Regions from separate parts of the Clostridium sp. AM42-4 genome, predicted to be linked through region 1. Evidence: predicted binding sites of a transcription regulator. Region 1 holds the regulator's gene; the other holds the start of a gene.

Region 1 (5,149 bases):
TTTTTTGCAAGGACACGATATGCTTTCTTTAATGCGGCCTCGTCGGCGTTCTTCGGAACGCCGAGGACCTCGTAATAATCTCTCTTAGTCTCTGCCATGACGCACTATCCTTTTATTATACTTCTTTGAAGTCACCGTCGATGACATCGTCGTTGTTTGCGCCTGCGTTGCCGCCTGCTGCGCCAGCTGCACCCTGTGCACCTGCTGCGCCCTGTGCGTTTGCGGCACCCTGGGCTGCCTCATAAACCTTGCTGAACAATGCCTGTGCGCTGTTCATCAGTTTCTCTTTGCCAGCCTTGATGTCCTCAACCTGAGCATCGGTCATGTTGTCGATCGGAGCACGGTTGATAGCTTCCTTCAGGGCATTTAAGTCAGCCTCTACAGCAGCCTTGTCGTTTGCGTCGATCTTATCGCCAACCTCGCTTAATGCCTTCTCGGTCTGGAATACCATAGCATCTGCGTCGTTTCTTGCATCGATTGCTTCTTTTCTCTTCTTATCCTGAGCCTCGAACTCAGCAGCCTCTTTGACTGCCTTATCGATATCAGCCTCAGACATGTTGGAACCGGAAGTAATGGTGATGTGCTGCTCTTTGCCGGTACCAAGATCCTTAGCGGATACATTTACAATACCGTTTGCATCGATATCGAAGGTAACCTCGATCTGCGGAACACCTCTTCTTGCCGGAAGAATGCCATCCAGACGGAACTGGCCCAGAGTCTTGTTGTCACGTGCGAACTCACGCTCACCCTGTACAACGTGGATATCTACTGCTTCCTGGTTATCAGCTGCGGTAGAGAAGATCTGGCTCTTCTTGGTCGGGATGGTGGTGTTTCTCTCGATCAGTCTGGTAGCGATACCGCCCATGGTCTCGATGGACAAAGACAGCGGGGTTACATCCAGAAGAAGGATATCACCTGCGCCTGCATCGCCTGCAAGCTTACCACCCTGGATAGCAGCACCGATTGCTACGCACTCATCCGGGTTAAGGGATTTATTCGGCTCTTTGCCGGTCATCTGTTTTACTTTCTCCTGAGCTGCCAGCATACGGGTGGAACCACCGACTAACAGAACCTTGCCAAGCTCAGCAGTGGTTACACCGCCATCTTTTAATGCATTCTGTACCGGGATTGCGGTTCTCTCGATGAGGTCGTGGGTCAGCTCGTCGAATTTTGCTCTGGTTAAGTTCATATCCAGATGCTTCGGGCCCTCTGCGGTTGCAGTGATGAACGGCAGGTTGATGTTGGTGGTGGTTGCGGTAGAAAGCTCTTTCTTTGCTTTCTCAGCAGCCTCTTTCAGTCTCTGCATCGCCATCTTATCTCCAGACAGGTCTACGCCCTCAGCCTTCTTGAACTCGTCAACCAGCCACTGGGTAATACGGTTATCGAAATCATCGCCGCCTAAGTGGGTATCGCCGTTGGTGGAAAGAACTTCGATAACGCCGTCACCGATCTCGATGAGGGATACATCGAAGGTACCGCCGCCTAAGTCGTATACCATGATCTTCTGCTCATTCTCGTTGTCCAGGCCATATGCCAGTGCAGCTGCGGTCGGCTCGTTGATGATACGCTTTACATCCAGGCCTGCGATCTTACCAGCATCCTTGGTTGCCTGACGCTGTGCATCGTTGAAATATGCCGGAACGGTGATAACTGCCTCGGTTACGCTCTCACCCAGATAAGCCTCTGCATCTGCTTTTAACTTCTGCAGGATCATAGCGGAGATTTCCTGAGGAGTATAGCTCTTACCGTCGATAGTTACTTTATAGTCGGTACCCATATGTCTCTTGATGGAAGCGATGGTTCTGTCTGCGTTGGTAACAGCCTGACGCTTTGCCGGCTCGCCGACCAGACGCTCACCGGTCTTGGTAAATGCTACAACAGACGGTGTGGTTCTGGAACCTTCCTGGTTCGGGATAACTACCGGTTTACCACCCTCCATAACTGCTACGCAGCTGTTTGTGGTTCCTAAGTCAATACCAATAATCTTACTCATAGTGATTTCCTCCTAATCTATACTGAAACAAAATTTTGTTAATACGCTTTGTTACGCACAGCCAGTTTAGTTTGCTACCTGGACCATGCTGTGACGTACCACGCTGCCGCGGTACTTGTAACCCTTCTGCAGCTCCATGGCGATCTCATTCTCGCCATACTTCTCGTCCTCCACATGCATCACTGCGTTGTGTAAGTTCGGGTCGAACTGCTGGCCTACTGCCTCGATCGTTTCCACTCCGGCATCTTCCAGGGTTTTTACGAACTGCTTGTAGATCTTTTCAACGCCTTCGGCGAAGGAAGAACCCTTCTCATCCTCCGGCACGGCTGCCAGGCCCCGCTCGAAGTTGTCGAGCACCGGAAGGATCTTCTCGATGATGTCCTTCGCTCCGACCTCGTACATGGCTGCCTTTTCTTTTTCCGTACGCTTACGGAAGTTATCGAATTCAGCCATCTGCCGTTTTAAGCGGTCCTGCAGGTCCTCGATCTGGGCATCCTTTGGATCCTTCTTTGCTGCTTTGGCATCCTTCTCATCTTCTTTTGTGTTGTTGTTTTCTTTGGTCTCGGTTTCCTTCTCTGCAGTTTTGTTTTCCTCTGTTCCTGCGGAAGTTTCGCCGTTATCTGCTTCGGCGTGCTCAGCTTCGAGGTTTTCGTTCTCCGCCGCTGCCGCGCCCTGCTTCATTTCTTTCTCTGTCTGGCTCATGGTGATTCACCTTTCTTTATGATCATCCGCTGCCGTCTTGGCAACTCTAATTTTCTTCGTTTTTAAATGTGGCATCCAGCTGCTTCATCAGATGCTTCAGCGTGCTGAGTACCTTTTCGTAATCCATCCGTTTCGGTCCGATGATACCGATGGTACCGCGGATTCCTTCGCCCAGTTCATAGTTGGCAGTGACCACGCTGCAGTCCTTCATGGTCTGGAGCGGTGTCTCATCTCCGATGTAAACCTGGATTCCATTGTTGTCCTCGGATTCATTTACATCTGTGATCAGCTCCTGAAGCTTATCTTTCTGTTCCAGGGTACTGATCAGCTGGCTTGCTTTCTCGCCGTCGCTCAGTTCCGGATACTTGAAGATGTTGGTCGCGCCGCTGGTGTAGATCTGAAGGTCTTCCTCGTCGGCCCGGATGGCTCCCGCCACTTCATTCAGCACCAGATCGATGATCTGGCTGTGGGCACCGGCCTGCTGTTTGAGCTTTGTGATCACATCTAAATTGATCTGCTCAATGGTGAGACCGTTCAGCGCGCTGTTCAGCAGAATGTTTAAGTTCAGGATTTCCTCCTGGCTGACCGGCTCCGGAATGTCCACCATGGCGTTCTTGATGAGGTTTCCTTCCACCACGATGACCACCAGCAGCTTGTTTTCTTCCATCTGGGAAAGCTGGATGAATTTCAGTTTGTTCTGATGGTACTGCGGTCCGCTGATCATGGCAGCGTAGTTGGTGTTGTTGGCAAGGAGCTGTGCCAGCTTCTTTAATACCAGTTCCACCCGGTCAACCCGCTTGATCATCAGACTCTTGACTTCGGTAACCTCCTGCTCCTTCTCCTGCATGATCTGGTCTACATAGAAGCGGTAGCCTTTATCGGAAGGAATACGCCCTGCCGAGGTGTGCGGCTGCTGAATGTACCCCATCTCCTCCAGGTCCGACATCTCGTTCCGGATGGTTGCGGAACTTAATTTCAGATCCGTGTATTTGGAAATGGTTCTGGAACCTACCGGCTCACCTGTTTCCAGATAAGTTTTGATGATGGCTTTTAATATCGTGACTTTACGATCATCCAGTTCCATTCTGCCGCCTCCTTTTCTTTATTAGCACTCGCCATTAAGGAGTGCTAACATTCTGTGATTAATATACTTTACCCTATGTCGTTTGTCAAGAGGTTTGGCGAAAAAAACTATGTTTTTTCTGTGATTTTTAGGGATAGTTCGTTTTTTCCTTGACAAATCAAAAAAATCATGTAAAATAGGGTCTTATCGTTCATATATTACAAATTTGTTACATATATTTATTTTGTGTGAATCAAATATTTCTTTTTTACGCATAACAGACTTTGCAGCCTAAGCTGCAGAAATACCAAATAAGATACAGGCAAAAACAAGCACGCCTGCACCCTGCGACCGAGATCGTCACTGTAACAAATTTGGAAAAAGGAAGGATTGATCTTATGTTAATGAACAAAAAATTTTTTGTAACACTACTGACTACTGCACTGTTTCTCATAAGCGGCACTTTCACTGCCCTGGCATCGGACTTAGATGGCTCCTTCGATGATTTTGAAGGAAATACCATTGTCGGCTGGGGCTGGGACTCCACGCAGCCAAACACTGCAGTTCCGGTCACTGTTACCATCACCAATAAAGAAACCGGCGAGCAGGTAAAGAGCTTCCACCAGACCGCCATCACCTACCGCTCCGATCTGGAGGAAAACGGAGTCGGAAACGGGCGCCACGGCTTCCGCATTGCCATGAACTGGGACACTCTCCCGGACGGAACCTATTTAATAGAAGGAAATGTAGACGGCAAAGCACTCTCCAACCCCAAAACCTATACTAAGGGGGAAGCTGCAAAAAATAATAAAGAAGAAAGCAATGCTTCCGGCGATGCCCATGACCATGAGCACACTGCAACCGGCTTAAAATCCCTTGGTTTCTTCCGCACCACCGGCTACTGCCCGTGCAAACAGTGCTCAGAAGGCTGGGGACGCCGCACCAGCACCGGCTCCATTGCAAAATCCAGCCACACCATCGCCGTAGACCCGCGCATCATTCCTTACGGAAGCAAGGTTATGATAGGCGGAGTCATCTACACCGCAGAGGACCGCGGAGGCGGTGTCAAAGGAAACCACGTCGATATCTTCTTCGACACCCACGCACAGACCCGCCAGCACGGAAAGCAGACGCAGGAAGTGTTCCTGGTGCTCGGATAAAATATAACAATATCACACAGTAACGAACGAGGGCCGAAAGGTTTCGTCCCCGCCATTCGGCGGGGACAGAACCTTCCGGCCCATTTGTGTTTACTGTGCGATATTGTTTACTTCAGCTGCTCTTTGTAGATCGCAATGACCTTCTTCATGGCTTCCTGTCCAGGAGCACCGATGGTGGTTCTCTTCTCTACGCAGGTCTTCATGCTAATAGCCTCGTAGACATCTTCCTCG
Region 2 (5,149 bases), on a different contig from region 1:
GGAGAGCTGAGCGGCGCAGAGATGAACCAGGCTTCCATTATGACAACGATCGCAGGGGGGCAGTAATTATGAAAGAATTCAATATCAAAAAACTGACATCGCAGAGATTGTTTTTGCCGATCTTCTGCCTGGCGCTCGTTCTTTTAGTCAACGTCATGACAACGCCGGACTTCTTTGCAGTCTCAGTCCGTGACGGCGTTCTTTACGGCTACATCATTGATATCATCAACCGTGCTTCGGAGCTTGTGATCCTGGCAATCGGTATGACACTGGTTGTATCGGCTTCCGCAGGTACCGATATTTCCGTAGGTGCGATCATGGCAGTGAGTGCAGCAGTATGCTGTAACCTTCTGACCGGCGGTGAGCGTGCGGCAACCGAATATGCATGCCCGCTGATCCTTGGTTTCCTCGCAGCCCTTGTGATCGGCGCATTGATCGGATGCTTTAACGGTGTCCTGGTCGCAAAATTAAAGATCCAGCCGATGGTAGCAACCCTGATCATGTTTACGGCAGGACGCGGAATCGCACAGCTGATCACCGACGGACAGATCACCTACGTACGCGTAGAAAGCTACAAGGTATTAGGAAGCTTCCTTCCGCATGTTCCGGTACCGACCCCGTTTATTGTGGCCATGCTTATGGTGATTTTAACTTCTTTGATTTTGAAGAAGACGGCACTCGGCCTGTATATCCAGTCCGTCGGAATCAACGCGAAGGCATCCAGGCTCGTCGGAATCAAATCGACGATGATCGTTTTCCTTACATATGCATTCTGTGGAATCTGCTCCGGTCTGGCCGGCATGATCGCTTCCAGCCGTATCTACTCTGCAGATGCCAACAACATCGGCCTGAACATGGAGCTGGATGCGATCCTGGCAGTAGCGATCGGCGGAAACTCCCTAGGCGGTGGTAAATTCTCACTGGCAGGCTCGATCATCGGTGCTTATACGATCCAGGCACTGACGACCACCCTTTACGCCATGCACGTTTCATCTGACCAGGTTCCGGTCTACAAGGCAATCGTGGTAGTTATCATCGTGGCCCTTCAGTCACCGGGCTTTGCGAAATGGCGTAAGTCCCTCGCACAGAAAAAAGACGCGCAGATGAACGCAGGAAAGGAGGCTGCATAATGAAACAGAAAAAAAAGCTGAACCAGACCAGTTTCCTTTTGCTGATCACGATCGTATTGTTCTTTGTTATGTATGCCATCGGATGTATTGTTTTTAAAGAGCAGGGCTTTGCAAAGACCCAGAACTTCTTAAACCTGTTTATCTCCAATGCCGGACTGATCGTCATTGGTGTCGGCATGACCACCGTCATGATCACCGGTGGCATTGATATCAGCGTCGGCTCGTTTGTAGCGATGGCCTGCATGATGTTGGCCTGGATGATGGAGCGTGCACAAATCGGTGCAGTCCCGGCCGTCATCATCGTGCTGGTAACCGGTATCGTATTTGGACTGGTGCAGGGATTTTTAGTAGCTTACATGGATATCCAGCCATTCATTGTGACCCTGGCCGGAATGTTCTTTGCCAGAGGTATGACCGCGATCATCTCCAAGGACATGATCAGCATTACCAATGAAACCTTCATGGCCTGGGCGAAAGCCAAGATCTATCTTCCGTTTGGCGGCTATGTAAACCGGAAAGGCGTTATGATCTATCCGTACATTTACCCGACCGTTGTGATTGCGCTGATCATTCTGATCCTTGCATTCATCATGCTGCGCTATACCAAGTTCGGCCGCAGCATCTACGCAGTCGGCGGCAATGAGCAGTCCGCCCTGATGATGGGCTTAAACGTACGCCGTGTGAAATTAAAAGCGTATGTACTGGACGGATTCCTCTGCGGAGTCGGCGGCATCCTGTTCTGCTTAAATACCCTGGGCGGCTTCGTGGAGCAGGCAAAGGGCTTTGAGATGGATGCAATCGCATCTTCCGTTATCGGCGGTACCCTTTTAACCGGTGGTGTCGGCAACGTGATCGGAACCCTGTTTGGTGTTCTGATCAAGGCAACGATCGAGGCATTCATTACCTTCCAGGGAACCTTATCCTCCTGGTGGACCCGTATCACGATCGCAGCACTTCTGTGCTTCTTCATCGTGCTGCAGTCCGTACTTGCTATGATTAAAAAGAAAGATTAAATAAATTTCAAAGGAATTAAAAATATTAGCACTCATTTTGAATGAGTGCTAATATTTTTGTTGACTTTTTGCATTTACGGTATTAGAATACTGTTATAGAAATTATGTAACAGAAAAGGAGCATCTGATTATGAGCAGAACAGGTAATTTATCCATAAACAGTGAAAATATATTCCCGATCATCAAAAAGTGGCTGTATTCCGACCACGACATTTTCTATCGTGAGCTGGTTTCCAACGGCTGCGATGCCATCACCAAGTTAAAGAAGCTGGAGCTGATGGGCGAGTACACCAGGCCGGAGGATATGGAGTACAAGGTACAGGTTACTGTAAACCCGGATGACAAGACCATTGCCATTACCGATAACGGTCTTGGTATGACTGAGGCTGAGGTAGAAGAGTATATCAACCAGATCGCATTTTCCGGCGCTCAGGATTTCCTGGAGAAATACAAAGACAAAGCCAATGAGGACCAGATCATCGGCCACTTCGGTTTAGGCTTCTACTCCGCATTCATGGTAGCAGATAAGGTAACCATCGATACCCTTTCCTACAAAGAGGGCAGCAAGCCGGTGCACTGGGAGTCTGAGGGCGGTCTGACCTTCGAGATGAAGGATGGTGAGAAAGCAGAGCAGGGAACTACCATTACCCTGTACTTAAACGAGGACAGCTACGAGTTCTCCAACGAGTACCGCGCAAGAGAGGTCCTGGAGAAATACTGTTCCTTCATGCCGGTGCCGATCTTCTTAAATAACGAGAAGGCAGAGCCGCAGTACGAGACCATCGAGAAGGACGAGCTGACCGACAAGGACACCATCATTGAGACCATCGTAGAGCCAGCCAAGACCGAAGAAAAAGAAAATGAGAACGGCGAGAAAGAGACCGTTGAGACCGAGCCTGCAAAAGAGAAATACAAAATCCTCAAACGCCCGGTTGCATTAAATGACACCACCCCGCTTTGGAGCAAGCATCCGAATGAGTGCACCGATGAGGAGTACCGCGACTTCTACCGCAAGGTCTTCCACGACTACAAGGAGCCGCTGTTCTGGATTCACTTAAATATGGACTATCCGTTCAACTTAAAGGGTATCCTGTACTTCCCGAAGATCAACACCGAGTACGATTCCATCGAAGGAACCATCAAGCTGTACAACAATCAGGTCTTCATTGCCGATAACATCAAGGAAGTCATTCCGGAATTCTTAATGCTGTTAAAAGGTGCCATCGACTGCCCGGATCTGCCGTTAAATGTTTCCAGAAGCGCCCTGCAGAACGACGGCTTTGTGAAGAAGATTTCCGACTACATCACCAAGAAGGTAGCCGATAAGTTAAGCGGTATGTGCAAGACTGACCGTGAAAACTACGAGAAATACTGGGACGATATCGCTCCGTTCATCAAATTCGGCTGCATCAAGGATGAGAAATTCGCAGAGAAGATGAACGACTACATCCTCTTTAAGAACCTGGACGGCAAATACTTAACCTTAAAGGACTGCCTGGAGGAGAACAAAGAGAAACATGAGAACACTGTCTTCTATGTAACCGACGAGAAGGAGCAGAGCCAGTACATCAACATGTTCAAGAAGGAAGGCCTGGACGCTGTCATCCTGCCGCACAGCATCGACAGCCCGTTCATCGGCCACTTAGAGCAGAAGAACGAGGGCTTAAAGTTCCTGCGCATCGATGCAGACTTAAACAGCACCTTCAAGGAAGAAGTTAAGGAAGATGACGAAGAATTCAAGAAAACTTCCGAAACCCTGACCGAGACCTTCAAGAAAGCACTCGGCAACGATAAGCTGGAAATCAAGGTTGAGAAGCTGAAGGATGAGAACATCTCCTCCATGCTGACCGTATCCGAGGAAACCCGCCGTATGCAGGATATGATGAAGATGTACAACATGTATGGTATGGATCCGTCTATGTTCGGCGGAGCAGGCGAGACCCTCGTCTTAAACGCAAACAACAAGCTGGTACAGTATGTCCTGAACCACGGAGACGGCGAGAACACCAACAAGATTTGTGAGCAGCTCTATGACCTGGCCCTGCTGGCACACGGCAGCTTAAGCCCGGAGCGCATGACCGGATTTGTGGCACGCACTAACGAGATTATGATGATGCTCGCTGAGAAGTAAACAATATCGCACAGTAAATATCAATAAGTCCGAAAGCCCCCGCCCCGCCATGCGTAACCGCATTCACGCGAATTTTCGCCCGTTTTGCTCCGCCGCCTATTGACCGTTCCTCCGCTAACTCGCTCACTGCGTTCGCTCAGACAGAGTTCCGAAACGGTCGCTATGCTCACAAAACGGGCAAAATTCGCTAAAAGAATGCGCTTACGCATGGCGGGGCTGGGGCTTCCTACTATACTGGCTCCATTACATATAAAAAACCTGCAACCATTACTGATTTGGCCGATAGTTATCCTATTTTCGCCATTTCAGCAGGCGAAAAAAGGAAAGCCTTATGACACCGGCGCAATGCCGCGAAATGATAAAATAAAAAAAGTAATATGAGCAGAAAAAAAGTTATGTCTTAAAAAAAGAACAGAAATCTTACTTGCCAAATTCTTTCATTTCCTTATAATAGATAAAATAAAAGTGCGTTTTTGGACGCAGTATACAATCTTAGGTTAGACAAGAGGTAAGACAGATGTACAAAGGCATAAAGAAATTGGCAGAATTGATTTTGGAATCCGAGGAAAAATTTCTGACAGGTCAGGATGAGCAGGAAATCTGCCTGGGCACTCTTTTAAAAACCCAAAGCACAGATGAAATCTGGTTGAGCGAAGATGGGAAATATCATACGGTTATGATCGGCAACAAAGAAGAACAGGAAAGCAGCATGCAGGTGTGCCATGAGGCGCAGCATCCGGTTTGCCTTCCGAAGTTATTGTGGGTTGCCAATGCGCTTCAGAAACTGCTTGAGCAGGCAAATGGCAATCTGCCGATCGAGGAGAATGAAAATCTGGAACTGATCCGTAATGCAGCTGAGATCATCCGGAAATATG

What was found. Region 1 encodes HrcA, which represses chaperone genes, less so after heat shock. Its sites were predicted from a motif close to TGTTAGCACTCNNNNNNNNNGAGTGCTAACA; they were not measured.
Region 2: htpG (molecular chaperone HtpG) is a predicted target of HrcA. The motif match lies at 2,167-2,197, and genes of this name have one in related genera.

Annotation. Positions count from the first base shown of each region.
Region 1 covers NZ_QUIK01000011.1:127,079-132,227, forward strand. Annotated here, with positions in the region: gene dnaJ (molecular chaperone DnaJ) at 1-98, opposite strand, end outside; gene dnaK (molecular chaperone DnaK) at 116-1,993, opposite strand; gene grpE (nucleotide exchange factor GrpE) at 2,060-2,695, opposite strand; gene hrcA (heat-inducible transcriptional repressor HrcA) at 2,742-3,779, opposite strand; gene DW922_RS18305 (3D domain-containing protein) at 4,157-4,918, shown strand; gene argH (argininosuccinate lyase) at 5,026-5,149, opposite strand, start outside.
Region 2 covers NZ_QUIK01000004.1:165,174-170,322, reverse strand. Annotated here, with positions in the region: gene DW922_RS04905 (sugar ABC transporter ATP-binding protein) at 1-66, shown strand, start outside; gene DW922_RS04900 (ABC transporter permease) at 69-1,130, shown strand; gene DW922_RS04895 (sugar ABC transporter permease YjfF) at 1,130-2,143, shown strand; gene htpG (molecular chaperone HtpG) at 2,274-4,274, shown strand; gene DW922_RS04885 (hypothetical protein) at 4,792-5,149, shown strand, end outside.